One region of the Peribacillus sp. NPDC006672 genome, then DNA from elsewhere that is predicted to be linked to it. Evidence: riboswitches for the same ligand, from Rfam matches in the RefSeq annotation. Region 1 holds a riboswitch; each other region holds the start of a gene.
The links. A riboswitch is a leader RNA that binds a small molecule or an ion and turns the genes downstream of it on or off. The one in region 1 is predicted to bind S-adenosylmethionine.
Positions count from the first base shown of each region.

Region 2: another riboswitch for S-adenosylmethionine. It lies ahead of metK (methionine adenosyltransferase); the one in region 1 lies ahead of mmuP (S-methylmethionine permease).
Region 3: another riboswitch for S-adenosylmethionine. It lies ahead of ACQKKK_RS08985 (hypothetical protein); the one in region 1 lies ahead of mmuP (S-methylmethionine permease).
Region 4: another riboswitch for S-adenosylmethionine. It lies ahead of mtnW (2,3-diketo-5-methylthiopentyl-1-phosphate enolase); the one in region 1 lies ahead of mmuP (S-methylmethionine permease).

Region 1 is NZ_JBNNOR010000005.1:86,869-94,815, forward strand. It holds gene ACQKKK_RS09885 (SDR family oxidoreductase) at 1-711, shown strand, start outside; gene ACQKKK_RS09890 (hypothetical protein) at 738-1,229, shown strand; gene ACQKKK_RS09895 (alpha/beta fold hydrolase) at 1,222-2,274, shown strand; gene ACQKKK_RS09900 (nitroreductase family protein) at 2,457-3,056, opposite strand; gene ACQKKK_RS09905 (ring-cleaving dioxygenase) at 3,298-4,296, shown strand; gene ACQKKK_RS09910 (ring-cleaving dioxygenase) at 4,302-5,249, shown strand; gene ACQKKK_RS09915 (alpha/beta hydrolase) at 5,249-5,857, shown strand; gene ACQKKK_RS09920 (flavin reductase family protein) at 5,876-6,484, shown strand; SAM riboswitch class I at 6,640-6,742, shown strand; gene mmuP (S-methylmethionine permease) at 6,825-7,947, shown strand, end outside.
Region 2 is NZ_JBNNOR010000013.1:37,185-45,131, reverse strand. It holds gene ACQKKK_RS19570 (TIGR01212 family radical SAM protein) at 1-188, shown strand, start outside; gene ACQKKK_RS19565 (class I SAM-dependent methyltransferase) at 178-750, shown strand; gene ACQKKK_RS19560 (lysophospholipase) at 1,279-2,082, opposite strand; gene ACQKKK_RS19555 (gamma carbonic anhydrase family protein) at 2,294-2,812, shown strand; gene metK (methionine adenosyltransferase) at 3,275-4,468, opposite strand; SAM riboswitch class I at 4,632-4,795, opposite strand; gene pckA (phosphoenolpyruvate carboxykinase (ATP)) at 5,203-6,792, shown strand; gene ACQKKK_RS19540 (nucleotide sugar dehydrogenase) at 7,233-7,947, opposite strand, start outside.
Region 3 is NZ_JBNNOR010000004.1:225,857-233,803, reverse strand. It holds gene ACQKKK_RS09005 (amidohydrolase family protein) at 1-601, shown strand, start outside; gene ACQKKK_RS09000 (hypothetical protein) at 593-883, opposite strand; gene ACQKKK_RS08995 (DUF4440 domain-containing protein) at 1,435-1,803, shown strand; gene ACQKKK_RS08990 (GNAT family N-acetyltransferase) at 1,899-2,366, shown strand; SAM riboswitch class I at 2,507-2,618, shown strand; gene ACQKKK_RS08985 (hypothetical protein) at 2,840-3,061, shown strand; gene ACQKKK_RS08980 (methionine ABC transporter ATP-binding protein) at 3,124-4,146, shown strand; gene ACQKKK_RS08975 (methionine ABC transporter permease) at 4,160-4,810, shown strand; gene ACQKKK_RS08970 (MetQ/NlpA family ABC transporter substrate-binding protein) at 4,832-5,704, shown strand; gene ACQKKK_RS08965 (M20 family metallopeptidase) at 5,793-7,001, shown strand; gene ACQKKK_RS08960 (Fur-regulated basic protein FbpA) at 7,275-7,490, shown strand; gene ACQKKK_RS08955 (Fur-regulated basic protein FbpA) at 7,559-7,753, shown strand; gene ACQKKK_RS08950 (dienelactone hydrolase family protein) at 7,776-7,947, opposite strand, start outside.
Region 4 is NZ_JBNNOR010000006.1:30,529-38,475, reverse strand. It holds gene ACQKKK_RS11235 (carbon-nitrogen family hydrolase) at 1-534, opposite strand, end outside; gene ACQKKK_RS11230 (pyridoxal phosphate-dependent aminotransferase) at 634-1,806, shown strand; SAM riboswitch class I at 1,939-2,091, shown strand; gene mtnW (2,3-diketo-5-methylthiopentyl-1-phosphate enolase) at 2,196-3,428, shown strand; gene ACQKKK_RS11220 (2-hydroxy-3-keto-5-methylthiopentenyl-1-phosphate phosphatase) at 3,435-4,094, shown strand; gene ACQKKK_RS11215 (methylthioribulose 1-phosphate dehydratase) at 4,091-4,720, shown strand; gene ACQKKK_RS11210 (acireductone dioxygenase) at 4,745-5,278, shown strand; gene ACQKKK_RS11205 (CobW family GTP-binding protein) at 5,400-6,326, shown strand; gene ACQKKK_RS11200 (hypothetical protein) at 6,392-6,559, shown strand; gene ACQKKK_RS11195 (hypothetical protein) at 6,595-6,837, opposite strand; gene ACQKKK_RS11190 (hypothetical protein) at 6,949-7,215, shown strand; gene ACQKKK_RS11185 (YncE family protein) at 7,322-7,947, shown strand, end outside.

The DNA of each region.
Region 1 (7,947 bases):
TTGGGCAAACAGATTGCCATGGCTTTGGGGGAGGCTGGCGCTAATATAGTCATTGCCTCACGAAATCTTCCTGTCTGTAAGGAAGTATGTGAACACTTGCAATCAATGGGTGTGAATGCTATTGCCTTTGAATGTGATATCACGAATGATAGTGACATTGATCTTGTGGTACAGGAAACGGTTGCCCAATTCGGTACGATTGATATTCTTGTCAATAATAGCGGCACGTCCTGGTCAGGTCCACTTGTGGATCTTCCCAAGGATAAGTGGGAAAAAGTATTGAATGTTAATGTTACAGGTACATTCCTGTTTTCACAGGCTGTTGCGAAGGTCATGATGCAGCAAAATTCCGGAAAAATCATTAATATCGCATCGGTGACAGGTCTTGGCGGTACGTTTCCTGAGCAATTGGATACCATAGCTTATAACACCAGTAAGGGTGCTGTCATTACAATGACTAAAGATTTAGGGGTTAAACTTGCTAGATACGGCATCCAGGTCAATGCGATAGCACCTGGATTTTTCCCGACCAAAATCACAAAGGGAATTCTTGAGAAATCCAATTATGACATATTAGGGAATACTCCGGCTCGCAGGTTTGGCAATGAAGATGATTTAAAGGGAGCCGCCGTATTTTTAGCCTCACAGGCTTCTGACTATATGGTTGGTCATGTTTTGATCGTTGACGGGGGAATATCGGCATTAGTATAAATGGAGGAGAAAGGAAGGAAAGAGATATGGCTGAGAAATCAAATTTTTATAAAGGGCTTAAACTGCTAGGAGCACAAAAAGAGCAAGAGCTGAATGACAAAATTCAAGATCTGCTGAATAACCGGGAATTAATTGAAACAGTAAGCGACAATGCACAATTGCAGATTCCAAAAATAAATATGATGCAGGAAGCCTCAGAAAGATTGTCCATCATCATGAATTACCCAACAAAAAAAGATGTAGCGGGTGTTGCAAAATTAGTCATCCAGCTCGAAGAAAAAATTGATAGGTTAGAAGAGTTACTTATGGACAGGGACCGGAATGTCAGAGGGAATTCTTCATTTAGTAATAAAAGGAATGCTTATTCATCGCGTAAAAAGTTAAAGAAATCAAGATGGGAATCCAATGAAATAGAAGGGAGTAAAAAAAGGTTAGCGGATTTTATGAATGAGTCCTTATTATTAAGTGCACAGTTGCCTAAATTCGATTCATTTGGACAGGGGAATTCAAATGTCTAAACGGAAAGTGCCGAAAAATCAGTCCGAACCCATATCTAAATGGAAACATTTTTTGGATATTCCCAATCAGCCTATGCCTGGAATGGGTCCGACGTCGAAAAAAGAGGTGTGGAAAAAAAATAAATCAACGCTCTGGTATTATCCGTCGGCACAAAAAAAATATGATGTGCCGGTTTTTCTTATATATTCACTAATCAATACTCCATTGATTCTAGATTTGTCCCCAGGGAATAGTTTAATAGAATCTTTAGTAAATGAAGGTTTTGATGTATATTTGCTTGATTTCGGAAGCCCGGGTTTTGAAGATGGCGAGATATCGATCGAAGATTATATCGTCGATTATATTCAAAAAGGAGTGCAGCGTGCATTACGTCACTCTGGAGCATCAGAAATTACAGTTATGGGGTTTTGTCTTGGCGGTACATTAGCTGCAATTTATGCTGCCATTGCCGACGAGCCGATCAAGAATTTGATTCTCTCCGTTACACCGGTAGATTTCAGCGCCTCAGAATTTTTTGATCAATGGCAGGAAGCATTAAAAGAAGGGACCGTGGATTTTGACGAGACGATTGATATTTATCAAACGATCCCAGCAAGTGCAGTTAAATATGGAATCCGTTTAATTACATCTCCTATATATATATCACCCTATTTATCTTTATTGAATAAAGCGGATGATGTTGAATACGTTCAAAATTGGCGCCGTTTCAACGCGTGGACCAATGGGCATGTGCCATTATCCGGAGCAGCTGCAAAACAAATAACGAAGGATCTTTTAATAAAAAATCGATTGGTTAATGGTGGTTTTAAGGTAAGGGGGAAAAAGGCGAAGCTTTCGAAAATTGATGCTAGTGTTTTGGTCACAGCAAATAAGTATGATCGTTTGGTCCCTCAGGAGATGATTTATCCGGTAATGGAGCATCTAACATGTAAGGATAAGACATACAGCCTACTGAAAAGTGGACATGCTTCCAAACAGTATTCAGGTGAACTCCCATATTATTTGAAGGAATGGCTACCGGGGCGTTCTTCACCAATTAAATAAGTTACTGGGGGAAGGGAAATGTACGTATTGAACGACAGTGAGTGTAACAAAATCATGCCGGTTTTGGCGTATATAGGCTTTGCATCATTGATATTTTCAAAATTCTTTGCAACATTACCGGATTATTAAGGTGAAATAAAAGAAAGGGCTGGCTCGGCATATAGAGCCAGCCCGTTATTGTATTATCGATAATATTTCACCCGTTCTTCAAGAGGTAAGAATTCTTTATCCCCAGGTTCTGCAGTGGGTTTTCCAAAGGGCATCTGTGCGATGAGTTTCCAATCCCGAGGAATATCCCATGCCTTCTTCACTTCGTCATCGATTAAGGGATTATAATGCTGAAGGCTTGCACCAAACCCCTCGATTTCCAATGAAGTCCATACGACAAATTGTAAAATGCCAGATGATTGGTTCGACCAAATCGGAAAGTTATCGGCATACGTTTTGAATTGTTCTTGAAGCCCATCAATAATGGCTTGGTCTTCAAAGAATAAAACCGTACCATAACCATTTTTAAATGACTTCATTTTTTCTTCCGTTTCTCCAAAATCTTTGTCCCCGGCAGTTTTTCGTAATGTTTCTCTCGTGATATCCCATAATTGGTCGTGGCTTTGACCACTTAAAACAATCACTCTTGCACTTTGGGAGTTGAAAGCGGAAGGGGAATATTGAACGGCATGATCGATAACTTCTTTAATCCTTTTATCAGGAACAACACTTACCTTGCTAAGGGAATAATAAGAGCGTCTATCTTCAATTGCGCATAAAAAATCTTTAGCCATATCACACCTCCATTAATTATACCGACTTATTTTGACCTGATTTTAAATATTTTATTATAAGTGAATGCGGTTGAAATTTTTGAAAGAAAGGTTGACAAATAAATCACTATCGTTTATCTTTAAATCAAGATATTTTCATTAAAAGTATTTTTACCTCTAGTTAAATATCTCGAATTCGAGATATTGTTCGCGGATAATTCATCTACGTAAGGGGAGATTTATAAAGATAGGAGTGGTACAGATGGAATTAAAAGGATTACATCATGTTTCGGCGATTACAGCTAAAGCGGGAAATAACTTTGAATTCTACACAAAAGTCTTAGGGATGCGATTAATCAAAAAAACGGTGAATCAAGATGATGTACGTGTGTATCACTTATTTTATGGAGATCAAATTGGTTCACCGGGTACGGAGTTGACGTTTTTTGAAATACCCAATGCTGCCCGCACTCATGAGGGGAACAATAGTATTTCCGAAATTTCCTTAAGGGTGAGAGATGATGAAGCACTAGGATATTGGAAAAAACGTTTTGTTGAATTCAATGTTGAGCATGATGAAATATCGAGCCGTTTTCAAAGGAAGGTGCTTTCTTTTAAAGATCCTGAGGGGCAAAGGCTTCTTCTGGTTTCCAATCAGGGTAGTAACGGCATTCAAGAAGGTGTACCCTGGGATGGAAGCCCGGTACCACAAGAGTTTTCCATTAATGGATTAGGACCAGTAAAACTCACTGTACCCAATATTGAGCAGACACAAAGCGTTCTAACGGAGGTGTTGGGGTTCCGGAAATCAGGAACATACCCATCTTCTTTAAGGGGGCAAAATCCGATTGTCGTTTACGAGACAGGTGAGGGTGGAACAGGAGCGGAAATCCATGTTGAAGAAAGGAGGGACATCCCTCGAGAACGATTGGGGAGGGGCGGAGTACACCATGTTGCATTCCGGGTGGATAATGAAGGGGAACTGAGAAAATGGATAGAAAAAATTAGTGAATCGAATTTCGTGAACTCGGGATATGTAGACCGCTTTTATTTTCGTTCCCTCTATTTCAGGGAGCCGAATGGCATCTTATTTGAACTAGCGACAGATGGACCTGGTTTTACCGTGGATGAAGCAGAGCAGCACCTAGGTGAAAACCTTGCCTTACCACCTTTTTTAGAATCGAAAAGACAGGATATTGAATCGAATTTAAAACCACTGAATACAAAATCAACAAATTTAATCAACCGGGAAAGGAAGTAATCGGCATGCAAAAGAAAACCGCGGGAATACATCATATAACAGCAATTGTAGGCAACCCTCAAGAGAATGTGGATTTTTATGCTGGAGTTTTGGGAATGCGCATGGTGAAGAAAACGGTCAATTTTGATGACCCAGGAACCTATCATTTATATTTTGGGGATGAATCAGGTTCACCAGGTACTATCATCACTTTCTTTCCTTGGCCTGCGGCATACCAAGGGAAAATTGGCTCTGGGCAAGTGGGGATTACAACATATGCGGTTCCGGAAGGTTCAATGGATTTCTGGGAAATGCGGTTGAACAGGTTTAATATAGTATTTGAGAAAGTTTCACGTTTTGGAGAGGAATATCTGAAATTTCAAGATCCCCATGGTTTGCAACTTGAACTGGTTGAGCGTAAAGAAGGGAAAAATAGCGAGTGGTCATTCGGCGGTGTACCAGCTGCCAAGGCGGTCAAGGGATTCGGCGGTGCCGTATTATTGACGTCAAAACCGATCAAAACGATGGAACTATTAGAGAAAGTGATGGGCCTGCAAAAAATTGGGGAAGAGGGCGATTACATCCGCTTCAAATCCACATCGGCCATCGGAAATTTGATAGATGTTAAAAAAACGGTTTTGCCAAATGGGAACATCGGAGTGGGAACTGTCCATCATCTTGCATGGCGTGCAATCGATAATGAAGATCATAAAGAATGGAGGGAGCATATCGCCAACCATGGCTATGGTGTGACACCCTTTACAGATCGTCAATACTTCGATGCCATTTATTTCAGGGAAGATGGAGGCATACTTTTTGAAGTTGCCACAGATCCACCTGGCTTCGCTCATGATGAAACGAAGGAAACGATGGGTAGTAAATTAATGCTGCCGCCATGGCTGGAAGAAAAAAGGGGAATTATGGAGAAAACGTTACTGCCGGCAGTGCCGAGAGTACTGGAGGAGGATAAATGATGAAGCATATTTTTCAAAAAGGTAGTAATCCAGAAGCGCCATTGCTTTTGCTTTTACATGGCACTGGAGGAACGGAAACAGATCTCTTGCCATTAGCGGAAATGGTTTCACCGGGATCATCCGTATTGAGCGTACGGGGAAATGTACTTGAAAACGGAATGCCTCGTTTTTTCCGCCGGTTATCCGAAGGGGTTTTTGATGAAGAAGATTTGATCTTTCGTACGAAGGAGCTTTATGACTTCTTGGAATCAGCGTCCAAAAAATATGACTTCGACCGTGAAAGAGTGGTAGCATTAGGTTATTCCAATGGTGCAAATATAGCGGCAAGTTTGCTGTTCCATTTCGAAGGGGCATTACAAGGAGCGATTCTTCATCATCCCATGGTGCCTAGACGAGGGATTGCTTTGCCTTCCCTTGCGGATATACCTGTATTTATTGCTGCAGGTAAAAACGATCCGATTTGCCCGGCAGCAGAAACTGATGAACTTAATCAACTTTTACTGCAAGCTGGTGCTACAGTGGATGTTAAGTGGGAAAATTACGGTCATCAGTTAACACGTTCAGAGGTTGAGGCAGCGGGTTCATGGTTTCAAAAGAACTTTTTATAAGAATGAGAGGGACTGAAGATGATTTCTGTTAATCCTGAAAATCTGACTGAACGGGATAATTATAAGTTTTTGACTGGAAGCATTATACCGAGACCTATAGCCTTTGTTACGACACAATCCGAAACCGGTACAATCAATATAGCGCCGTTCAGCTTTTTTAACATAGTCAGTTCAAATCCTCCGATGATTTCCATTTCTGTTCAACGGAAAGAAGGAGTTTCAAAGGACACGGCCCGAAATGCAATTCAAACAGGTGAATTCGTTGTTCATATCACTGATGAGAATAATGTAGCTGATGCAAATCGAACGGCGAAGGAACTCCCATCTGACGAAAGTGAATTGGGTCTTACCAATTTCACGCCGGCTGTCAGTGATAAGGTATCCGTACCAGGATTGCAAGAAGCAAAGGTACGCTTTGAGTGCATATTAGAGCATGCGATACCATTGGCAGGTTCCCAGAATAAACCTGGTTGTGATTTATTGATAGGGAAAATAGTCTGCTATCATATAGAGCAAGATATTTACCATAATGGCCGAATTGACCAGAATGGGCTAAAACCTGTCGCAAGATTAGCGGGTCATACTTATACAAAACTAGGAGAATTATTTGAAATGGAACGTCCTTAATAATTGTGGCGGCATCTTTAAGATGCCGTCTTTTTTTCTATCTTGGGTTATCTCCAATTCTTGAGCGACTTGCCCGCAAAAAAGCAAGTCTTTACAATCCAAAACAAATACTTGACAATTTTTTCATAGATTGATAAAGTAATAAAAAAATAAATTTCTTATCCAGAGAGGTGGAGGGACTGGCCCTATGAAACCTCAGCAACAGGTCTACTACGACACTGTGCTAATTCCAGGGGGTGAAACCCTGATAGATGAGACCCTACGTTTTTATTTGTCAGTAACGCACTCTTTTTAGAGTGCGTTTTCGTTTTTTCTGGATGCAGGATGAAGGAGAGTATGAATGGAGAACAAAACGAAGCATGAATTTCAAAGGGAGATGAAAGCACGGCATTTAATCATGCTATCGCTTGGGGGGGTGATTGGAACCGGTTTATTCTTAAGTACGGGTTATACGATTCAACAGGCTGGCCCGTTTGGCACTATCCTTTCGTATCTGATAGGGGCACTAGTGGTTTATCTGGTCATGCTATGTTTAGGTGAACTGGCAGTACATATGCCCGAGACAGGAGCGTTTCATAGCTATTCAGCCAAATACATTGGACCTGGGACAGGGTATACAGTAGCCTGGTTGTATTGGCTAACTTGGACTGTTGCACTAGGTTCGGAATTCACGGCTGCTGGATTGTTGATGCAGCGATGGTATCCATCAATCAATGTCTGGATTTGGAGTGCTCTATTTGCCATTTTGGTTTTTGTATTAAATGCGCTGACTGTCAAGTTTTTCGCTGAATCTGAATTTTGGTTTGCGTCAATAAAGGTAATTGCGATCGTGATATTTATTATTTTGGGAGTTGCTGCAATGGTAGGTTTTATTCCAATGACTAACTCTCAATCAGCACCGCTATTTTCCAATTTTATAAGTGCAGGGTTATTTCCTAATGGTGCTTTTGCCATTATCATGACGATGCTTGCGGTGAATTTTGCATTTTCTGGAACTGAATTAATCGGAATTGCAGCTGGAGAAACTGTGAATCCAGAAAAAACGATACCAAAGGCAATTCGTCTGACATTGTGGAGATTGATTATCTTTTTTGTAGGAACCATCGTTGTATTATCCGCATTATTGCCTATTTCGGATGCAGGCGTATTAGAGAGCCCCTTTGTGGCCGTTCTTGAACGAATTGGAGTGCCATATGCAGCGGATATTATGAACTTTGTTATTTTAACTGCCATTTTGTCTGCTGCAAACTCAGGTCTATATGCCTCTTCCAGAATGCTTTGGTCACTTGCAGATAAGAAAACCATATCACCAATATTTGCAATATTAACAAAACGAGGTGTTCCGATATATGCAGTCATTTTCAGTATGTTGGGCGGTGGTTTAGCCTTGTTCTCTAGTGTTATTGCACCGGATACTGTGTATATAGTGCTTGTATCCATTTCGGGTCTGGCCGTGGTTGTAG
Region 2 (7,947 bases), on a different contig from region 1:
TGGAAATAATCCCTCAGGAAATGATCGTTCACCGCATAACGGGTGACGGTCCGATCGATTTAATGATCGGTCCAATGTGGAGCGTCAATAAATGGGATGTCTTGAATGCCATTGATGCCGAATTGCAACGCCGCAACAGCTGGCAAGGGAAAAATCATCATACGGAGGTACAATCAGATGAAGCTTGACCGAATTTTGCCATTCGCCAGGATCCTGCTTGAAAAAGCGGTCCAGCCTGGGGATATCACCATTGATGGCACGATGGGCAACGGTTTTGATACGGTCTTCCTTGCAGGACTTACCGGTGAAAACGGACATGTCTATAGTTTTGACATTCAGAAAGAAGCACTGCAAATCACAGCGGCCAAACTGATGGCCGAGAATTTACAGGAACATTGCACCCTCATTCACGATGGGCATGAACAACTCAGCAAATACATCAAGAAAGAACATTCCGGAAAGATTACAGGTGCCATATTCAACCTAGGTTATCTTCCTGGCGGTGACAAATCAATCATCACCCAAGCAGATACGACGATATCAGCAATTGAACAGCTGTTCGAGATGCTTGCACCTGAAGGCATCATCATCCTCGTCATTTACCATGGACATCCAGGAGGATCGACGGAACGGGATGCATTGATGGATTATGTACAGGACTTCCCTCAACAAAAAGCGCATATCTTGAAATATGGCTTCATCAACCAAGCCAACAATCCGCCATTCATTGTCGCGATCGAAAAGAGATGATGACTTTTGACACCGTTCTTTCGGAACGGTGTTTTTTCAATCCCAACTCGAAGGCAGCAGAATTACCAATCATAACTTTTCGAATTTTTCGTCTATAATGATTATAATTAAGGAAAATAGATAAGAGGGATTCAAGTGAAGAGTACGGGGATTTTGTCAGATCACTTAATTCATTGACAGAAAAACAAAAAAACATGGAAGACCTCAAACAATTTGAAAATCATTTTGATAAGTTCCTGCCACAGCTCGATTTGGTGATTTCCACCCAAAACCATGAAGAAATCATGAATATGTAAGCGACGCTTTTAGATTTATTCGCTAATGACTTGAGCTTTAAATCCATCTATCTCCTATCCACCGCCTTATCCAATAAAAATAAACTTACACACTTGAGCCAATTTATGTACCCGGTTACTTTCTGGGCACCGGTCATCAAGTCGAACGAATTGCTTAAAAACGCAGGCTGATCAAAAAAACTGCCGAAGTCTAACTTCGGCAGTTTTCTATTTATCCTGAAGTATGTACTGATCAAACGACATACCCTAATATCTTTAAACGGTTTTCAACAAAACTCAGCGCATATTGAAATACATCATCACGTTCTGGTTCATTGAAGATTTCATGATAAAGCTTCGGCCATTCCTTATATTGCTTTTCACTTGCCAAGTTATAATTGAACCACTCACGAACCGCCTTCTTGTTCACGATTCGGTCATCTCCGCCCTGCATTACCAAAAGCGGCACATCCTGAAATTCGGGAATCTCTTCAAAAGCATCCTTCATAGCCTGTGCAAGCTCGCGATACCAGCGAACCGAAACCTTTGTGATATATAATGTATCGTTTCTATCGGATTCACGAATTTCCGCACTTCTCGTCGCCATTTCAGGTGTCAATCCGGAATCTACCCTGAACTGAGGCATAACGATATTCAAACCATGCGAGAGTGTTGTAAGGAACTTCCGCGGCTTCGTCACGAGGCCCAAACAAGGAGAAGAAAGAATCACCCCTGCAATGTCCCATTCCTCTTCCTGAAGAAGGCGTATCGAGATCAAACCGCCCATGCTGTGTCCAAGTAAAAAGACCGGCAGCGAATATTCGTAAGCCTCTTCTATCCAGCTTTTCACTTCGTCCAAATACTCATCAAAGGAATCGATATGTCCCCTGTAGGCGCGAGTAGTCATACCCTGCCCAGGAAGGTCGCCCATGACGACATGGTATCCAGCTGAAAGCCACATTTGTGTTACCCACTTATAACGTCCGTGATGTTCCATCGCCCCATGAATGATGACAATGACGCCTTTTGCGTCTCCTTCTGTCTCCCATTTCCACATTCGAAATCCCCCTTTCACTTTTCACTTGTTGTATACGATCTATGATAGTTAAAATAATTTATATAAATTATAACCATATTCGTGATTTTCGACAAAAAAAGAAACCTAACAAGTTGTACATTTATATTATAAATAGCCAAGTGTATTTGCATACGGTATATTAAAATAATACATAAAAACATTCACTTCGGGAAGGAAATGATTGAAAATGATTATTTATCCGTTTAAAGGTAAAGAACCTGATATCGCTGAAAGCGCTTATATTGCTGAAAACGCTGTCGTGACAGGTGATGTGAAAATTGGTGAAGAATCGTCAATTTGGTTCAATTCCGTCATACGCGGCGATGTATCCCCAACCATTATAGGGAACAAAGTCAGTATACAGGATAACAGCGTTCTGCACCAAAGCCCAAATAATCCATTGATCATCGAGGACGAAGTAACCATTGGCCATCAGGTCATATTACATAGCTGTAAAATTCGAAAAGGAGCTTTGATCGGCATGGGGTCGATTGTGCTTGATGCAGCGGAAATCGGCGAAGGGGCTTTTATAGGTGCAGGCAGTCTCGTTCCCCAAGGCAAAGTCATTCCACCGAACATGTTGGCATTCGGACGCCCAGCTAAGGTCATTCGTGAAATCAATGAAGAAGACCGTCAGGATATGGAACGTATCGTACGCGAATATGCTGAAAAAGGACAATACTACAAAACGGCAGAACGAATAAAATAAACTGAATTTAGCGGAAACTTATAGGTATACGCACCAAACTTACGAGTAAATGAGCCAAACTCACGAGTAAATGCGCCAATCTCACGAGTATATGCACCAATTTCACGAGTAAATGCACGAAACTCACGAGTAAATGCACCATCTCACAAGTATACGAGCCAAATTCACGAGTATACGCACTAAACTCACGAGTATACGCACGAAACTCACAAGTATACGAGCCAAATTCACGAGTATACGAGCCAAATTCACGAGTATACGAGCCATCTCACGAGTATATGCACCATCTCACAAGTATACGAGCCAAATTCACGAGTATACGCACCAATCTCACAAGTATACGCACTAAATTCACGAGTATACACGTTAGTGAATTTCTATATGGGATTTCGAATTATTCTCTCAAAATTAATCAATAAAAAAAGGTGTCCGCTATAAGCGGGACACCTTTTCATTTATGGATTATGCTTGTGCTTTTAATGTTTCTGCTTTATCTGTGCGTTCCCATGGAAGATCGACATCTGTACGGCCAAAGTGTCCGTATGCAGCTGTTTGTTTGTATATCGGGCGACGAAGATCAAGCATTTTGATGATACCGGCTGGACGAAGGTCGAAGTTAGCGCGAACTAGGTCAACAAGGACTTCTTCGCTAACAGTACCAGTTCCGAACGTATCAATCGAGATTGATACGGGCTCTGCCACACCAATTGCGTATGCCAATTGAACTTCCGCTTTGTCAGCAAGGCCAGCTGCTACGATGTTTTTCGCAACGTAACGAGCAGCATATGCCGCAGAACGGTCAACTTTAGTAGCATCCTTACCAGAGAATGCACCGCCGCCGTGACGAGCGTATCCGCCGTAAGTATCAACGATGATTTTACGTCCAGTAAGACCAGCATCCCCTTGAGGTCCGCCAATTACGAAACGGCCAGTCGGGTTGATAAAGTACTTAGTTTCAGCATCAATCAATTCAGCTGGAACAACTGCTTTAATCACATGTTCTTTTAAATCTGCTTGAATTTGTTCAAGCGTAATTTCTGAATCATGCTGTGTAGAGATAACGATCGTATCTACACGTACAGGACGGTTATTCTCATCATACTCCACAGTTACCTGTGTTTTACCATCAGGGCGTAAGTAAGCAAGCGTTTCATCTTTACGAACTTGAGCCAGGCGGAATGAAAGTTTATGTGCCAATGAGATCGGAAGCGGCATAAGCTCTTCAGTTTCATTACAGGCAAATCCGAACATAAGACCTTGGTCCCCTGCACCGATTGCATCGATTTCTTCCTCTGACATGTTTCCTTCACGAGCTTCCAATGCTTTATCGACGCCAGCCGCGATATCGGCAGACTGCTCATCAATTGAACTCAATACAGCACAAGTTTCAGCATCGAAACCGTATTTCGCACGTGTGTAGCCAATTCCTGCAATCGTATCACGAACGATACGCGGAATATCCACGTAAGCGGATGTTGTAATTTCTCCAGCAACAAGTACAAGACCTGTTGTTACACTTGTTTCGCAAGCAACACGTGCATTTGCATCCTTAGCAAGGATAGCATCTAAAATGGAATCTGAAATCTGATCACAAATCTTGTCCGGATGGCCCTCTGTAACAGATTCAGAAGTAAATAGACGTTTCTTTGACATCATATTTCCCCCTTGGAAGTTAGTATGTTGTAGGCATAAGCCTGATTTTTTACGGAACTCGTTTCCCTCATTAGTTTCAACTATAGACACAGAATTACTTATAAAAACACAAAAACCTTCCCTGGCAAATGAGGAAAGGTTTAAAATTCTGTCTTCTATCCTTTCACTCTTATCGTTCAAGGGTTTTTTACCTTGCTCAGGTTAGCACCATCACCACTATTCCTTGAAGAACCATCGCTTTATTTTCGGCAATCGATCTTGGAGTCAAGTTCAATATGGCAGGTTGCTGGGTTTCAAAGGGCCTGTCCCTCCACCAACTCGGGATAAGAGAATCCGTACAATTTAACATATTATCGTATCTGGTTGGAATTTGTCAATGCTTTTCAAAAGAACATTCCCCCCAGAATGGCGTTCACGTGAAAACACGTATTGGTTCAACGTCTTTAAAGGGTTACCAAGTCAGGGCGAATAGAAATGATGAAAATTGCCATTAATAATAGAACATTGAGAATAAGAATTGGAAAGGCATCATGATTTCCCATTCAAAATTATGATGCAATGAAAATCACTTCCTTGAAAGTATATGCGATCATCCTGACTCGGTTCCTTCCCATTTAAATTGATTAATGCGGCCAGTTGAAAATTATCACAAAAAAAAATAAATAGTATAGACTATTTAAATGAATGTGTTATACTAATTGTAATATAAAACTTAAACAAAGGAAGGTACCTCATATATGAATTCTGTAGATGTTTCTAATGAGTTACACCAATTATTAACAGGAAACAATGTACAAACTCAACTTTCAGTTCCTCAATTGGTTGAAAAAGTATTAAGCAGAAACGAAGGCGTTTTAACATCAACTGGCGCAGTAAAAGCTGAAACCGGCAAATATACTGGCCGTTCACCTAAAGATAAATATATCGTGGAAGAAGCATCTGTTAAAGACAAAGTAGATTGGGGTTCAGTGAACAAGCCAATTTCCGAAGATGTGTTCAATAAACTATATAATAAAGTAGTTGACTACCTAAAAGCAAAAGAAGAGATTTTTGTTTTCAAAGGTTTCGCTGGTGCAGACGAATCATCACGCCTTCCTATCCAAGTTGTTAATGAATATGCATGGCATAATCTTTTCGCCCATACTTTGTTCATCCGTCCAAACGAAGAGGAACTAAGGGGTCACGAATCAGAATTCACAATACTTTCTGCACCTAATTTCAAAGCAGATCCAGAAGTGGACGGAACTTCTTCTGAAACTTTCATCATCGTTTCATTTGAACGCCGCACCATCCTTATCGGCGGAACGGAATATGCAGGAGAAATGAAAAAATCGATCTTCTCAATCATGAACTACTTACTTCCAGAGGCTGGAATCCTTCCAATGCATTGCTCTGCTAACGTAGGACGTGAAGGGGACGTCGCTTTATTCTTCGGACTGTCCGGTACAGGTAAAACAACGTTATCCGCAGACACTAATCGTAAACTGATTGGCGATGACGAGCACGGCTGGTCTTCTAACGGTGTATTCAACATCGAAGGCGGATGCTATGCGAAAACGATCAACCTTTCACGCGAAAAAGAACCACAAATTTTCGATGCGATCCGTTTCGGTGCCGTATTGGAAAACGTAGTTGTTGATCCTGAAACACGTGAAGCAAACTACGATGATAGTTCACTAACAGAAAACACTCGTGCTGCATACCAAATGCAAGCGATCGATAACATCGTGAGCCCAAGTATCGCAGGACACCCAAATACAATCATTTTCTTAACAGCTGATGCTTCAGGCGTACTGCCTCCAATCAGCAAGCTTTCCAAGGAACAGGCAATGTTCCATTTCCTAAGTGGGTACACAAGTAAATTGGCTGGTACTGAAAGAGGAGTAACTTCACCGGAAGCTACATTTTCAACATGTTTCGGTTCACCATTCTTACCGCTTCCCGCTACACGCTATGCTGAAATGCTTGGAGATAAAATTGACGAGCACAACGCAAAGGTATACCTTGTCAACACTGGATGGACTGGCGGTGCATACGGAACTGGCAGCCGTATGAAACTTGCTTACACTCGCGCAATGGTACAAGCGGCACTTGAAGGCGAATTAGCAAATATCGAGACAGTTAAAGACGATATCTTTGGTTTGGATATTCCACTTCATGTTCCTGGTGTTCCTGACGAAGTGCTTCAGCCAATCAAGACTTGGGAAGATCCTGCTGCATATACACAAGCAGCTACAGCTCTTGCTGCCCAATTCCGTGCAAACTTTAAGAAATTCGGAAGCGTTCCAAGTGAAATCGAAGAACTTGGCGGCCCGACAGCAAAATAAATTGTACCAAAAGGACCAAGCCCTTGCTTGGTCCTTTCTTTATGACTAATCTGGAAAAACAACCACCACGATCTCACTCCTGTAAAGCCACATTAGCCTGAAGCGCCAGGCAAACCAAATCTGTCTTCACATGCCCGTATAGAAAGTCATATTTACAGAACATATATAGATTATCCAATCTATACTTTTGAATTAAAAACAGCCAAGAAGCTGTCTCCTTTGTTCCAGCTAGTGGCTATCATTCCATTTGTTTCAGAAAAGCCCGGAGAAAGGTCTCCTGAACCACTCCTCTACATCCTGTTGGCCATATGACTGCGCTGGTTCATCCTATTATTATTTCAAATGATTTATTTAACATCTATAAAGGGCGCTGACTGAGTCAACACCCTTTATATCTCTATCATATCCATTTCCGGCCTTGCAGCAGAATCGATTGGTTATTAGATAATCATTTTGTTCCTTACTTCTTTCAAATGTTCTGTTTTATATTCGAATACATTGCCTAAGTTGGCAATTTGGATGTTATGTTTATTGGCATCAATGCAATTTCGAGTATCCAAAATTATTTTCTGAGCCATCTTATTCGAAAGTTTGTCATAATCCATTTCTTTAAATTCATTATGATCGGTTAAGACAAGAATCAGGTCGGCATCCTTTACAGCATCTTCGACAGAAACGACTGGCATTTTCCCAGATTGAACATGTGGGTCATGCAAGGAAACTTCCACCTGATCCATGCTCATTAGGATATTTACAACATCAATGGCCGGGCTTTCACGGATATCATCTACATTTCCTTTGTAGGCAAGTCCAAAAACCGCTACCTTTGGTTTACGGATACCTTCAAGTAACATCCTGACACAATTGACGATATAATACGGCATCGAAACGTTCGTGTCGCGGGCTAATTTGATGATTCTAGCTGTCTCAGGAGCTTTAGCGACAATGAAATAAGGATCGACCGCGAGACAATGTCCACCTACCCCTGGTCCTGGTTGATGAATATTTACACGTGGATGCTTATTTGCCATTGAAATGACATCCAATACATTGATATCCAATTCGAAGCAAACTTTAGCCAACTCATTCGCAAGAGCAATATTCACATCACGGAAGGTATTTTCCATCAACTTGGACATTTCAGCCGTTTTCGCA
Region 3 (7,947 bases), on a different contig from region 1:
CGAGCACCTTCGCCGTTTAGGGCTGTTCGATCAGCCTACCGTGATGGCCCACGGTGTGGTACTCAATGATGAAGAACGGGCGATACTAAAACAGCATGATGTTCGGGTTGCCCATAATCCAATCAGTAATCTGAAGCTGGGATCGGGAATTGCTGATATCGTCAGCCTTCTTGATGCAGGCATTAAAGTTGGGGTTGCAACAGATGGTGTTGCTTCCAACAACAACTTCGATATGTTCGAGGAAATGCGAACGGCGGCATTATTGCAAAAAGGCATCTATAAGGATGCCACTAAATTCCCTGCTCAAACGGCACTGGCCATGGCCACGAGAATGGGTGCCGAAGCAATCGGCATGGGTCATACGGGATCACTGGAAGCAGGTAAAAAAGCAGATTTCATCACCATTTACCCTTATAACAAAGAGCATCTGCAGCCGCTGAGTGAAGCATATTCGCATTTGCTTTATGCAGCACGCGGAAATGATGTATGTGATGTATACATTGATGGCAAGATGATGGTGAAAAATGGCGAATGCTTAACGATCGATGAAGAAAAAGTGATTGCCGAAACGAATCGTCTGCAGGGCACACTATCACAATAAATACGACACGAAACTTGCAGCTTCTTTCAGACTGAAGACAAACTCGATAAAATGGAGTTTGTCTTCAGTTTTTTTAGGTTTTAAATTTTGACGGTTCCAATTCACTTTGCATGAAAACGGAATTTGCCCACCGTTTTGGAGGGTTTGTACTACGACCGTTCCTTTCCACTGCAGGCGCTCGCTTTCCGCGGGCGGTCCGGGAGCCTCCTCGGCGCCTTTAGCGCCTGTGGGGTCTCCCTTGGACACGTATTTCCCGCAGGAGTCTCGCGCCTTCCGTTCCACTCCACTCCACTCTGCATAAAACTAGGATGGAAACCGCATTGCCTGCCGTTTTTGTGGAGGTTTGTGCATTGATCGTTCCCTTCCGCTACAGGCGCTCGCTTCGACCAAATTAAAATTAATTCGACCTCCAGTTTCGACCTAGTCCTGTTTAATTCGGCCAACCATGATCTAACACCACTGAATACATAGTAAAAAGACTTTAGGCTTAACAACTTAACGTAAAGTAGCCTAATCTCTTTCAGTTTGAGGTCTGTCTCCAGTCCAGTTTTTTGGAAATAGAGAAGCAAAGTAAGCCTGTTAAAAATAACAAGAGAAATATAGGTATGGCAAAGATGGTTAAAAAAGAAAAAATGAAAAAAATACTGCTGACCGCAAATATAAGCCAGCTAATAATTAACAATGAACTGGATAAAAAATCTTTGATAGCATCGATCATTAATTTCACCACCATCTGGGATATATTGTTAGTATGTATTATATATGATTTTACAATTAGCTTGGGAAGTAGTTCATAGTTCATGCACATATAAGTGTAAAAGGGGATGGAATGAATGGAAAACGAATGGTCTTCGTTAATAGCGCACGTGAAGCAGCTGGAGGAGAAATTATTAAAATCTGAGATCCGTACATCACCAGAGGAACTTTCACGATTATTGAAAGATGATTTCTTTGAGTTCGGCAGTTCAGGTCGAATATGGACTAAAAGCGATTGTATCGGAGAAGAAGGAATAGAAGCGGTGAACATGATCTTAAGCGATTTTGACATGCACCAATTGTCCGAAGATACCGTATTAACTACGTTCCGGATTTTTGATGAAGGTAGAGAGGAGCATACCTTAAGAAGTTCAATCTGGAAATATGCGAATGGCAGATGGCAAATGTTTTTTCATCAAGGCACAAAAACGAAAGGGCCCCTTTGAGCCTTTTAATAATAAAAAATATCATAAAAGATCGTAAGTAAAATGAGTTTTGCCTGCTTTGAAACTATTCCAATAAAATGATGAGGTGGATAAAGTTGATCTTTCGTACCATTGATACGGACAAGGATAAGGACATTATCATTAAATTCAGGAAAGATTCCTTTGTTGTAAGTTTTGGATCTGAAGATGGTTTTGGAGATGAAAATTCTTATCTGAAACAAATGAAAGAAAGGGTCCGCAAATTTCCGGATGGACAGGTGATCATTGAAAAGGATCAAGAACCGATTGGACAAATGGAACTTCAAATTCGGGAGTATGAAGGGACTGAGATTGGCTATGTGAATTTATTTTATCTTATTCCCGAATACCGCAGTAAAGGCCTTGGCAAGGAATTGGTACGCTACGCAGAAAACTTTTTCAGGCAATTTAATGTATCCGAATATCATTTAAGGGTGTCTCCGGACAATCAAAGGGCGATTCGTTTATATACGAATTCAGGCATGATGAAGATAAGGGAAGAAAATGAAAAATACCTTGTCTGGAGAATGAGCAAATCATTATAAAGTAGAAGTGGAATTATATTAATATAATAAAAAAACTGTCAATTCACTATACTATGAAAATGTTTAGAGCGATAAAAAATATAGTTGACTTTAGAGAAAATTGAATATATAGTGAAGGACATAATTAAATATAACGTTAATTCTTATCAAGAGATGTGGAGGGACTTGGCCCTATGATACCTCGGCAGCGGGTTTTTACTTTTGTAAAAATACTGTGCTAATTCCAACGGACGAAAGTTTGAAAGATAAGAAGGAGCTTTTCTTAGATAATTAATTTAAGAGTTTACTCTTTTTTATGTCTAAAAGAGGCCTCTTCTGTCTGATGACGGAAGGGGCCTCTTTTGTTTATTCAGAATGGATATGGTTATTTGGAGAATTGGTGCATTTACTCGAGAGTTTCACGCATTACTCGAGAGTTTCGATCATTAATCATGAGTTGTGAGCATTAACTCGAGAGTTTCGCACATTTACTCGTGAATTTCGCGCATTTACTCGAGAGTTTCGCACACTTACTCGAGAGTTTCGCACATTTACTCGAGAGTTTCGCACATTTACTCGTGACTTTCGCGCATTTACTCGTGAGTTTCATGCATTTACTCGTGAGTTTCACGCATTTACTCGTGAGTTTCGAAGATTTACTCGTGAATTTCGCGCATTTACTCGTGACTTTCGAAAATTTAACCCGATCATTATGAAACATTGGAAGCTCTTCTCTGATAAAGAATTTGTACAAATAAACAACATGGGGGGAGATTGGATGATTGAGTTTCAAAATGTTAAAAAGGTTTATCAAACAAAGAAACAGACGGTTGAAGCGTTAAAAGGAATTAATTTGACCGTTGAAAAGGGGGATATATTCGGTGTAGTCGGTTATAGCGGGGCCGGGAAAAGTACGTTGATCAGGCTGGTCAATCTGCTGGAACACCCTTCAGATGGTCAGGTGATTGTTGGGGGGAAGGAGTTAACTTCATTGAACCCAAAGGAATTACGGGCAGAGAAGAAAAAAATCGGGATGATCTTTCAGCATTTCAACTTGCTTAACTCAAAGACCGTTTTTGATAATATCGCCATGCCGCTCGTTTTATCGGGAACTCCGGGTAAAGAAATCAAAAAGCGGGTAGGCGAGCTGTTAGAGTTCGTTGGCTTATCAAGCAAGGCAAAGAGTTATCCGGAACAATTATCCGGCGGTCAAAAGCAGCGGATCGGCATCGCAAGGGCATTGGCTACCAATCCATCAATCCTATTGTGTGATGAAGCTACATCGGCATTGGATCCACAAACAACGAGTGCAGTACTGCAGCTCTTAAAAAAAATTAATAAAGAATACAATATTACCATTCTGCTAATCACTCATGAAATGTCAGTGATCAGGGAAATTTGCAATAAAGTGGCGGTCATGGAGGGCGGATGCGTGGTTGAACAAGGCTCAGTTTTCGAAGTTTTTGCCAAGCCGCAAACTGATATTGCAAAAAACTTCGTGAGAACGGTCATACATGACGAGATTCCACAAAGTTTCCTGAAAAGTATAGGGTCCCATATCCCGATTATTTGGAAAATTAATTTTATTGGGACTACTTCGGGTACTCCTTTACTTTCAACCATCTCGAAGAAATATGATGTTCATTTAAGTGTATTATCAGCCAATATTTCTGAAATTCAAGAAACGCCTTTTGGGAATTTGATCATCGAGGTAACAGGTGACCAAAAAGAGGTAGGCAAAGCTTATCAATATATTAAAGATGAGGGGATTCTCGTACAGGAGGTGCAAGTAAATGGGTAATACGCTTTGGGGAATGGAAATAACGGCAGACCAGCTGTCGACCGCTTTCGGTGACACACTTTATATGGTAGCCATCTCATTGGTGTTTTCTGGATTAATCGGGCTCCCGCTAGGTATCCTGCTTGTCATTACTAGAAAGGGTCACATCCTGGAGAATAAATGGATCTTTAATGTATTGAATCCGATCATCAATATATTACGGTCGGTTCCTTTCATCATCTTGCTTGTAGCACTGATTCCGTTTACTAGAATGATTGTAGGCAGTGCGATCGGAACGAATGCAGCCATTGTTCCGCTTATCTTTTACGCGGCTCCTTATATTGCCCGCCTTGTGGAGAACTCCCTGTTGGAAGTGGACAAAGGGATCATCGAGGCAGCTCAGGCAATGGGGGCGACGACATGGCAAATCATTTATCGCTTTTTGATTCCCGAGGGGCTTAGTTCGTTGATCCTTACATTTACAACAGCGACAATCGGGCTGGTTGGTTCTACAGCCATGGCAGGTGCCGTCGGTGCAGGCGGGGTAGGAGATTTAGCCTTGGCTTACGGTTATCAAAGGTTCGATACGATGACGATGGTCGTCACAGTGGCGGCACTCGTGATCATCGTTCAATTATTGCAATCCACCGGGAATTTCGTTTCAAAAAAAATCAGAAGAAGATAAAAATAACAGGAGGTTGGGGAAATGAAGAAAATCTTATTAACGATCATAGTATTGACATTGGCCATCGTGTCAGCAGCATGTGGGAACGAAGAGGGTGCAGCAGGCGGTACGGATGATGTGAAAACAGTGAAAGTGGGTGTCAGCAACGGGGATACGAGAACGTGGGAATACATTGTCGGCTTAGCGAAAAAGAAGGGGCTGAATATCGAACTGGTCACTTTTAATGATTATATCCAACCGAACCTTGCGTTAAATGAAGGTGAAATTGATGCAAATTCATTCCAAACGGTCGCCTACTTCGATGAATTCATCCAAGATCAAAATTTGAAATTAGAGGCCATCGGGTCGACTGTCATTGCACCAATGGGCCTTTATTCGAAAAAACATAAAAGTCTTAAAAGTCTTCCTGATGGCGCGACTATAGCCGTTCCGAATGAAGCAACAAACTTTGGCCGTTCCTTACTCCTTCTTCAAGAAGCTGGATTGATTACATTGAAAGAGGAATTCAATGGTTCGGGATCATTGGAAATCATTCAGGATAATCCGAAAAAATTGAAAATCAAACCTGTTGCTGCCGGCAATACGCCACGTCTATTGGATGATGCCGATGCTTCAACCATTAATAATAACTTTGCCGTTGAGGCAGGACTTTCTTTAAAAGATGCATTATTCCATGAAAGTAAAACGGCGAAACCATATATTAATATCATTGCAGTTAAAAAGGGAAATACCGATCGTCCTGAGCTGCAAAAATTAGTGGAACTTTATCACTCGAAAGAAGTGGAGGCATTCATTGAAAAAACGTTTAAAGGAAACACCATTCCTGCATATGTTTCTGTAGATGAATTATTGAATTACCAGGATGCTTGGACAAAACCAGCCGTTGAAAAATGACGATGAGAACAAAGTGAAGGAATGCCGGATGGATTCAAGGATACCTATCCGGCTCTTTAAACCAATAAATGAAAAGGGAGATAAGAATATGGCGAGAGAATTAGTGCGGAAGCAGCATCAGAAAATCATTGAAGATCACATCGACCTTCATGCCGAATTATATATCGGAATTAGTCAAGCCATTCATTCCAAACCCGAAATTGGGAATCAAGAGTTCTTCGCTTCCGACACGTTAACCGGAATACTCCAACATGAAGGATTTGAAGTGACCCGCAATATAGCTGGGCATGAAACAGGATTCATCGCCAAAAAAACCTCTTCAAAGGAAGGACCCACAATTGCCTTTTTAGCCGAGTATGATGCATTGCCGGGTTTAGGTCATGCTTGCGGCCACAATATCATCGGCACGACGAGTGTTGCAGCAGGCATATCCCTTGCTCAAGTGCTGGAGGAAACAGGCGGAGAGGTGATTGTTTTCGGTACACCGGCTGAAGAGGGAGGACCGAATGGAAGCGCAAAAGGCAGCTTTGTGAAGCACGGTCTATTTGATGGGGTGGATGCAGCCATCATCATCCATCCTGCCGGGCAAACCGGTGTAACCAGTCCATTTTTGGCTGTCGATCCCCTTGATTTTCATTTTTACGGAAAATCAGCACATGCAGCTGCTGCTCCTGAACAAGGCGTGAATGCTCTTGACGGGGTGATTCAGCTGTTCAATGGCATTAATGCTTTGCGTCAGCAGCTTCCAACCGAGGTCAAAATCCACGGAATAATCACCAATGGCGGGAAAGCGCCTAACATCATTCCTGAATATGCATCTGCCAGATTTTACATTAGAGCAACAACATGGAAACTATGTCAAGAAGTATCCCGTAAAATACGTGCCGTTGCTGAAGGGGCAGCACTTGCCACAGGAAGTAAGGTTAAAGTCGAGCGTTTCCAAAATGAAGTACTTGATCTTGTCATTAATCCAGTCCTGGATGAACTGTTAAAAGAAGAACTGGCTCAATTGGGGGAAACGGTGGCTCCTCGAAAAGAGAGTGGTTTTGGCTCGACGGATGCGGGTAATGTAAGCCATGTAGTGCCGACAGCCCATCCTTATATAAAAATTGGATCTGATGAGTTGATTGCCCATACGAATGAATTCCGCGACTGTGCTAAATCAGAAGATGGGGACAAAGCCATCCTTACCGGTGCAAAAGCACTTGCACTTACTGGTTATCGATTGATTTCGGATAAGGATCTGTTGGATAAGGTGAAAACTGCATTTGATGAAGCGAAACAAACGGAAAAATAAAAAAGTGCATACCCAAAAGCAGAATCAAAAAATATAAATTTTATAAAAATCAAAACTTTTTGTTGACTACGGAGCACAGAGTTTGTTATATAGGAAACAATAATACCGAGTAATTCAATAGGGATTAGATTAATTGACCGGAAAACCGGAGACCTTTCTTTAATGTAAAGAGATGTCACCGGTTTTTTTTGAATGAGTTAGCCGGCAGATTGATTGAATGATTCCATGGCTGTTCCAATCCGTAGTAGTTCATATAATAAAGGAGGATTTATTATGGGGATATTATTACGTAACGCAATTGAGAAGAAAAGAAACTTCCTAATCAACAAGTTGATTAACGGGGGTGTCTATAAAAAGAATGACATACATCTATTTGAATTAACCTTAACCGATTTAGAGGAAGAATATATTAAAATACGTAAAATTGAAGAAAAGGAATCCTATTCCGATGACAATTCCCCCTGTCTGACGATACATCATTTCAGTTAACTTCAGAAAATGCGGATGAGGCGGTTATTCCTCTAATACCATCAAATAATTAAAAGGAGAGGGCGAAAATGATGAAGTGTGTGGAAGAAAGGCAGAAGGAATTAATCCATAAGCTTATGATCCATCATGTAAATAAAAGTGTGGAACAGCTCATGAAGTTATCTTTAAAAGAATTGGAAATAGAGTACAAAAAGGTTCAAACGGACTGTCATCCCCATAGTGATGCGGGTTCGATACATTGGATCAATACAAAACGATGTTAGGTTGAACGTTCAGTTCACTCATTTAATGTTCCATAATGAATTTCATCATTTTGTTAAATGCTATTTGTGCTGATTCTACATCATATTTTGAACTGTAAGGGTCACTGAATCCATGTTTTCCGTTGAATTTATGCACTTCGATATTCTTTATTCCTAAAGCTGAAATTAACCCGTCCACATCAAACGATGGCTCG
Region 4 (7,947 bases), on a different contig from region 1:
ATCGAGTCTGGGCTTAGGCCATTCTGCGGTTACGAATAGAACTTCGGCACCTTGAACAGCATGGGCGCGCTGCCATTCCGGGAAGCGGATGTCATAACAAATGAAACCAGCACATATTTTTTCATCAAGAGTGAATAAACCTTCTTTTTCACCTGGCTGCAGGAAGTGATGTTCATCCATCAATTGAAATAAGTGGAGCTTATCATACTCTTTAATGAGATTTCCATCCTTATTGATGATGATCATGGTGTTATAGATACCTTTGCCTGTTTTTTTGGCAATGGAACCTCCAATGATGTGAAACTGGTGTTGCTTTGCCTGGGTTTTTAAAAATTCCATCGTTTTTTCTGCCTCTTCATCAGCAATCTCATTTAACCTGGTCAAGTCGTATCCGGTTGTCCAAAGTTCTGGTAAAATAACGATATCGCTTTTGGATCGTGCTGCTTTTTCCATCCATTGTTCTGCAACCTGAAAATTGATTTCTGGTTGCCCGAAGGCAATATCCATTTGAATACAGGCTATTTTCCACTTCATCGTTTAAACCCCCCACATGTAAAAAATACTTTACAAGACTATGATAAACATATATCATTTGTGACTAGAATTTCAAGAAATTTCAGAGAAGGTGTATAAATGTTGCAATTCGAAAAATCCAGACAGCTTCAGGACCTGCCAAAGCAGTTTTTTGCCTCACTTGTCGCAAAAGTCAATGCGATTACGGCACAAGGACATGAGGTCATTAATTTAGGCCAGGGAAATCCTGATCAACCGACGCCTGAACATATCGTGAAAAGTTTACAGACTGCCGCTGAAAGATCAATTAATCATAAATATTCACCGTTCCGGGGATATCAGTATTTAAAGGGTGCCGCTGCCGTCTTTTATGAACGTGAATATGGTGTCAAGCTGGATCCAAATAGTGAAGTGGCGATTCTCTTTGGAGGAAAGGCAGGTCTTGTCGAACTGCCGCAGTGTTTATTAAATCCAGGTGATACGATCCTAGTTCCCGATCCCGGCTATCCGGATTATCTTTCAGGTGTAGTGTTAGCCCAGGCAAAAACCGAACTCATGCCCTTGACAGAAGAAAATGGTTTTCTTCCAAATTACAAAGTTATACATAAAGACGTGCTTGATAAAGCCAAAATGATGTTCTTGAACTATCCGAATAATCCCACTGGTGCTTCTGCAACTGAAAGTTTCTTTGATGAAACCGTCTCCTACGCAAAAGAGCATTCAATTTGTGTGGTCCACGATTTCGCTTATGGAGCGATAGGGTTCGACGGAAAGAAACCGACAAGCTTTCTCCAGGCAGAGGGAGCGAAGGATGTAGGAATAGAAATATACACACTATCGAAAACATACAATATGGCAGGGTGGAGAGTGGGCTTCGCAATGGGGAATAAAAGTGTCATAGAAGCTCTTGAACTATTACAAGACCATCTTTATGTGAGTCTCTTCCCGGCGATACAGGAAGCAGCGGCAAGTGCTTTGCTTGACTCGCAGAGCTGTGTAGAGGATTTAGTGAAGATGTATGAGGCCCGCAGGAATGTTTTCATTGAGGGATTAAGGGCAATCGGATGGGATGTCAAAGCTCCTGAAGCATCATTTTTTGCCTGGCTCAAGGTACCAAAAGGTTTTACGTCAGAGAGTTTTGCAGACTATTTATTAACGCATGCCCACGTAGCTGTTGCCGCAGGGAATGGATTCGGTGAATTTGGCGAGGGTTACGTAAGGGCAGGGCTTCTGACTTCGGAAGAACGGCTAAAAGAGGCTGTGGAACGGATTCGCACATTAAAATTGTTTTAACGAAGGATTGAGGTATCCAATGTATCCACCTTTAAATGGTTAAAAACGTATTGACAAAGTATGGATTACCTGTCAGAATACAAAATAAATTCTTAATCTTTCGACACTTTAATGTAACTATATATCAGCGTTTTCTTATTTTGAGCAGGTGGAGGGACTAGCCCTATGAAGCCCAGCAACCGACCGTAATTCCATTGTAAAATGGGGCGGAATTCTTCGCCGGATTTTCATGAAATCCACAAGGCACGGTGCTAATTCTTGCAGCCAATGGCTGGGAGATAAGAAGATGGCTTTTTAAAGCCTCTTCTTTATATGAAGGGGTTTTTGCCATTTTGAGCAATGTCAGGTTAATGACTTCGAGAGTTTACTAACGTAATAGGAGTGATCAGATGAGCGAGATAGTCGCTACTTATTTAATTCATGACTTTAATGGAAATCATGAGAAAAAAGCAGAGAGCATTGCGTTAGGTTTGACTGTGGGGACATGGACGGACCTGCCCCATTTAGTCCAGAAGCAACTGGAAAAGCATAAGGGACGTGTAGTATCCGTAACGCCACTATCTGAAGAAGAGAGGGCAAACGGCTATTTTAATTGTAAAGTGTACCGTTCGCTAATAAAAATTGCCTATCCGGCAGGGAATTTCTCTAATGATTTACCTGCAATCCTTACGACGGTCTTCGGCAAACTTTCATTGGACGGTGAAATAAAACTGATCGACCTGGATTTTGTCGGTGATATTCAAAAAGCATTCCCAGGACCGCAATTTGGCATTACAGGCATAAGGGAAAAGATTGAAGTATTTAACAGGCCCCTGGTGATGAGCATCTTTAAAGGTGTATTAGGAAGGGATCTAACCTTCCATAATGAGCAACTGAAGCAACAAGCATTAGGAGGTGTCGATCTAGTTAAAGATGATGAGATTCTCTTCGACCAGGAACAGACTCCATTTTTCGATAGAATAAAAACGGGAAAAAGAATATTGAATGAAGTCTTTGAAACCACTGGCCACCGAACTTTATATGCTGTCAATCTATCAGGGAAAACATTTGATTTATTGGATAAGGCAGAGCAAGCGGCTGAAGCAGGGGCAGATGCTTTATTGTTCAACGTTCATACATATGGTTTGGATGTATTGCAAGCCTTGAGTGAACATGATCATATCAAGCTACCGATCATGGCGCATCCCGCATATAGCGGGGCATTGGCATCTTCATCATTTTATGGGATCGGCTATCCATTATTGCTTGGTAAATTAGTGAGGTTATCAGGTGCGGATTTATCCTTGTTCCCATCCCCTTATGGAAATGTCGCACTTGAAAAAAACGAGACATTAGCGATTGCTGAAGCTCTGACAAAAGATGAATTTTCATGGAAAAAGGCCTTCCCAGTTCCTTCTGCAGGCATTCATCCGGGCATGGTTCCCGACCTGATCAAGGATTTTGGGCTGGACAGTGTGATTAATGCCGGAGGTGGAATTCACGGACACCCTGACGGAGCAGAGGGCGGGGCCAAGGCTTTCCGTTCTGCTGTGGAAGCCGTTCTCGCAGGAAAGGACTTATCAGAAGCGGCGGCTGAGGAAGAAGGACTAAAAAAAGCTCTTGTTTTATGGGGAGGCTTGTAAGAAATAATGAAACCGATCATCTTTTGCGATTTCGATGGAACGATCACCAACACAGATAATATCATTTCCATCATGAAAAAATTTGCGCCTCCGGAGTGGGAAAAGTTGAAAGACGATGTCCTTCAGCAAAAAATCAGTATATCTTCAGGGGTCGGGGATATGTTTTCCTTGCTTGATAGTGGCTTGAAGGATGACATCGTACAATATGTAATCGAGACGGCCGGCATTCGTCCCGGATTTTATGAATTCGTTGAGTATACGAAAAAAGCCAACATCCCTTTATATATTGTAAGCGGAGGCATGGATTTTTTCATTGAACCTCTTTTAAATGATATCTTGCCACCAGATTCCGTTTATTGCAACAATGCATTTTTCAATAAGGAAAAAATTTATATTGAGTGGCCTCACGCTTGTGATGACCAATGTAATAAGGATTGCGGTTGCTGTAAGCCATCAATTATGAGGGGAATTGCGAGTGCGGGTGATTTTAAACTCGTTATTGGAGATTCAGTGACGGATTTTGAAGCGGCAAAACAGGCCGATTTTGTCATAGCCCGTGACATGCTGCTTGAGAATTGCGATAAAGAAGGGATTCCTCATCAAGGTTTTGAAACGTTTTATGATGTAATTGATATTTTAAAGCGGCGGGAGGAGGTAAAAGCTTGAACACTCATACTGAAGAATGGCTGGAGCTAGCGGATATTAAAGCTGAACTGGCCCAAAGGGATTGGTTTATGGGAACAAGCGGGAACTTGTCCATCCGCGAGCCGAAAAGTCCTTTCTTTTATATTACGGCAAGCGGTAAGGATAAAAGGAAGCAAACGGATTCGGACTTTTTATTGGTGGATTTAAAAGGAAAACCAGTTGAAGAAACGGAGCTAAGGCCATCGGCCGAAACCTTGCTTCATACCGTAATTTACGGGAAAACCAATGCGAACTGTGTACTCCATGTCCATACAGTTGAAAATAATGTGATATCCGAATTGTATGGAGATGTAGGTCAAGTTTCTTTTCATAATCATGAAATCATAAAAGCGACCGGACGGTGGGATGAAGATTCAGAGCTTCGGATTCCAATCATATATAATCACGCTGACATTCCACAGTTATCCGATAAGTTCAAGCCACATGTCGAAGAAGACTCTGGCGCCGTGCTGATCCGCAATCATGGTATTACGGTTTGGGGTAAAAGCGGATTCGAAGCAAAAAGAATACTTGAGGCTTGCGAATTTTTATTTCAATTTCAACTGTTGCTTAATCAACAAAAGGCGTTTGCAGGTTCTTTAAGATAAAAGATCATTGAGGAGGAATGAACGATGGCGACGATTAGGTTCCATGAAACAAACGAGGTTATTGAAAACTTTGAACAGGTAAAAGCCTTTTTAGAAACACAAGGGGTTATTTATGAGCAATGGGACATTTCGAAATTACCGGCCCATCTTGTGGAAAAATACGATCTGACAGATGCTGACAAGGATGAAATCCTTTTCACATTCAAATCAGAAATAGCGGAAATTTCCGAAAGAAGAGGCTATAAAGCCCAAGATATCATCACATTATCCGATGCAAATCCAAAGTTGGATCAAATGCTTGAAAACTTTAAGCAGGAACACCACCATGAAGATGATGAAGTGCGTTTCATAGCAGGCGGAACGAGTATTTTTGCCGTTGAGGGCAGCGATAAGCAGTGGTTTGATGTACGGCTTAATCCAGGAGATCTTATTAGTGTACCAGAATTCACACGGCATTTTTTCACGCTGGCAGAAGATAGAAAAACTGTAGCTGTCCGTATTTTCGTTACAGTGGCAGGATGGGTGCCGATTTACGAAAAAGACGAAGTTCAAGCATGATTCATTATTGAAAAACCAGCTTACGGGCTGGTTTTTTTGCAGTTCAGGCAAGTGCTTTAAAAAGATAAGTATGATAAAATTAACGGAATCGAATTTAACAGGATTATAGGAGCAGATACGAATGAAAACAACTGAAGTTTACATATTAGGCGGATTTCTCGGCAGCGGGAAAACGACGCTTCTACGAAATATATTAAAACAGGAAAGTGAAGCGAATAGGAAAGTGGCCGTCCTTTTAAATGAGCTCGGCAGTGTATCGGTGGACAGCGGCCTGATTGGTGATGAAGTGCCACTGAAGGAGTTGTTTGACGGGTGCATTTGCTGCACAATTCAGGATAAGCTGGAGGTTCAGCTTCATGAATTGCTAACTGAAAACGACCTGGATGCCGTTTATATTGAAACGACGGGCGCCGCGCATCCAGTTGAAGTATTGGATGGCATCATGTCGCCGCTTTTCGCCAAAAGACTGGATTATAAAGGGATTATAACGGTCGTCGATTTATTACGGTGGCGCGACCGGGAAGAACTGTCTCCGCAGCTTCGGCAGTTGCTTGCTGAGCAAATCCACCATGCGGATTTCATATTATTGAATAAAGCGGACCTTGTAAGTGAGATGGAGGCCGGACAGCTGATATATTCGATACAGGCGCTGAACACCGATGCTGTTTGTTTATTGACGGAATATGCGGCCATTTCCTTGATATCGTTGCAGCAGATTCAAAGAAAACGGCAAAATGGCCATCAAAAGCTTGATGTACATGACCATTTGCATTTAACTGCAGTGGTCCATACATTTGAGGGGGCCGTGGCACAAACTGACTTTGAAGATTGGCTTAGGGGCCTTCCGGAAACGGTCTATCGAATGAAAGGATACATTTCCTTTACACATTCACAACACCCCCATTTATTCCAATACTCATACGGAATGCCGATGTATATGAATGAAATGATGAAAATGCCATTGAATATCGTCATTATCGGTGAAAAGTTGGATAGGGAAATTATCATCAGCCAGTTGAAGTCTTTGGAAAAGAAAGCGGCCCAATAAACGTTTGCCGTCCATTAAAGAAGGGAAACATAAAAGGACACTTTCTTATCAAGGAGGCGGTAATATTGCCATGGAATAAGAATGATTATCCGAATTCGATGAAGAATCTAGATAAAGATGTCAGGGAAAAGGCTATTGAAATCGCGAATGCATTATTGGATGATGGATATGAGGATGGAAAAGCCATTCCAATTGCCATTGACCGGGCTAAAATGTCGGTGGGAAAAGATTGAAAAAATGGTCAGACCATATATGGGTCTGACCATTTTCATTGTTGCAATCCAAAGGCGGCAAATGTCTTTTCGTCTTCAATTAATCCGCAAGCAGCACATTGCACCCGAATTTCTGGACCATTATATGCTAGATGGAACGGTTGAAGCGAATCGTTCGAATATTGTTCAACAATCTCACCGGATTGCGGATCCTTTTTAATGGGGGTTGATACTTGCTTAATGAGGTTGAAGCGAGATTTATTTGTCCGGCAATTCGGACAGCGGTATACTTGAGACATTGTACTCACTCCTTTTTTTGAATTTTTTTATAGCGTAATCTTAATATTAAGTTAGTCTTTACAAACTTGATTAATAATATGTATAAATTAGTAATGGATGGAAGGGATAATATGAAAGATAATGTCAGGCAAGAAGCAATACTGGAGGCTTATTTAAGTTTATGGAATAATCGTAAGCTGCCGGATGGAGGTGGAAGGGAAGTATTATCGGAACTCATTCGCCGTGAGCTTTTAGATGAAAATGCACACCCCCGTGCCCGGAAACCGGTACTGGAAAAGTTTTACCTCTGTATTAAACGCGTGATGGGATCTTCGCTTTCAGAAGAAATGAAAAACGCAATCGTCATGTCCTATGTCACTGAATTGGAAAGGTTATGATACGGATGCTTGTTTAAAGAATATTCTTTTCCGCTTCATACTTTTTTCACAAATCATTGTTAAAATTTTAAAAAAATAGATATTTAATGAATAAGGAGCTTAAAATATGAAGTGGGGCATTGGGCTTTTTCTTGCCATCGTACTGCTTACTGGTTGTAATGGCAGTCATACATTTACAAAAATAAATGAAAGTGAATCTTTCTTGGCGACAGTCAATATCAAGGATACCTCCCTGACTTTCATAGATGAAAACTATCATCAATTTGCCAAATGGGATATTTCAGAACCATTTACCGGAGCCCTGCTCTTGGCAGACAAAGATACTATCCTGCTTTATGGAAAAGATATGGAGAAAGTCCAAGTGTACTCTTTATCTGAAGGAAAACTGATAAACAGTTGGGAAATTGGGAAAGGGATCGTCAATATGCAGTTATTACATGATGGAAAAAGCATCGTGGCAGTCAATCAATCGAATCACTCCATTTATTTTTTAAATGATGAAGGTGAGGAACAGGATATAGTCAGGGTTGGTAAAAGCCCTTTGACCGTTCTTCAGGGTGAGCAAGCGAATCGCTTGTATGTAATTAATTTTGGGGATACCAAATGTTCAGTGATAAATCTTGAAACCAAAAAGGTCGAATTCGAATTTCCCATACATAGTTCCAGCACTGGCTCATTATTGAGGGAAGAAAAGGATGAAATATGGATCGGAGGACACGGTGATGGAGATCA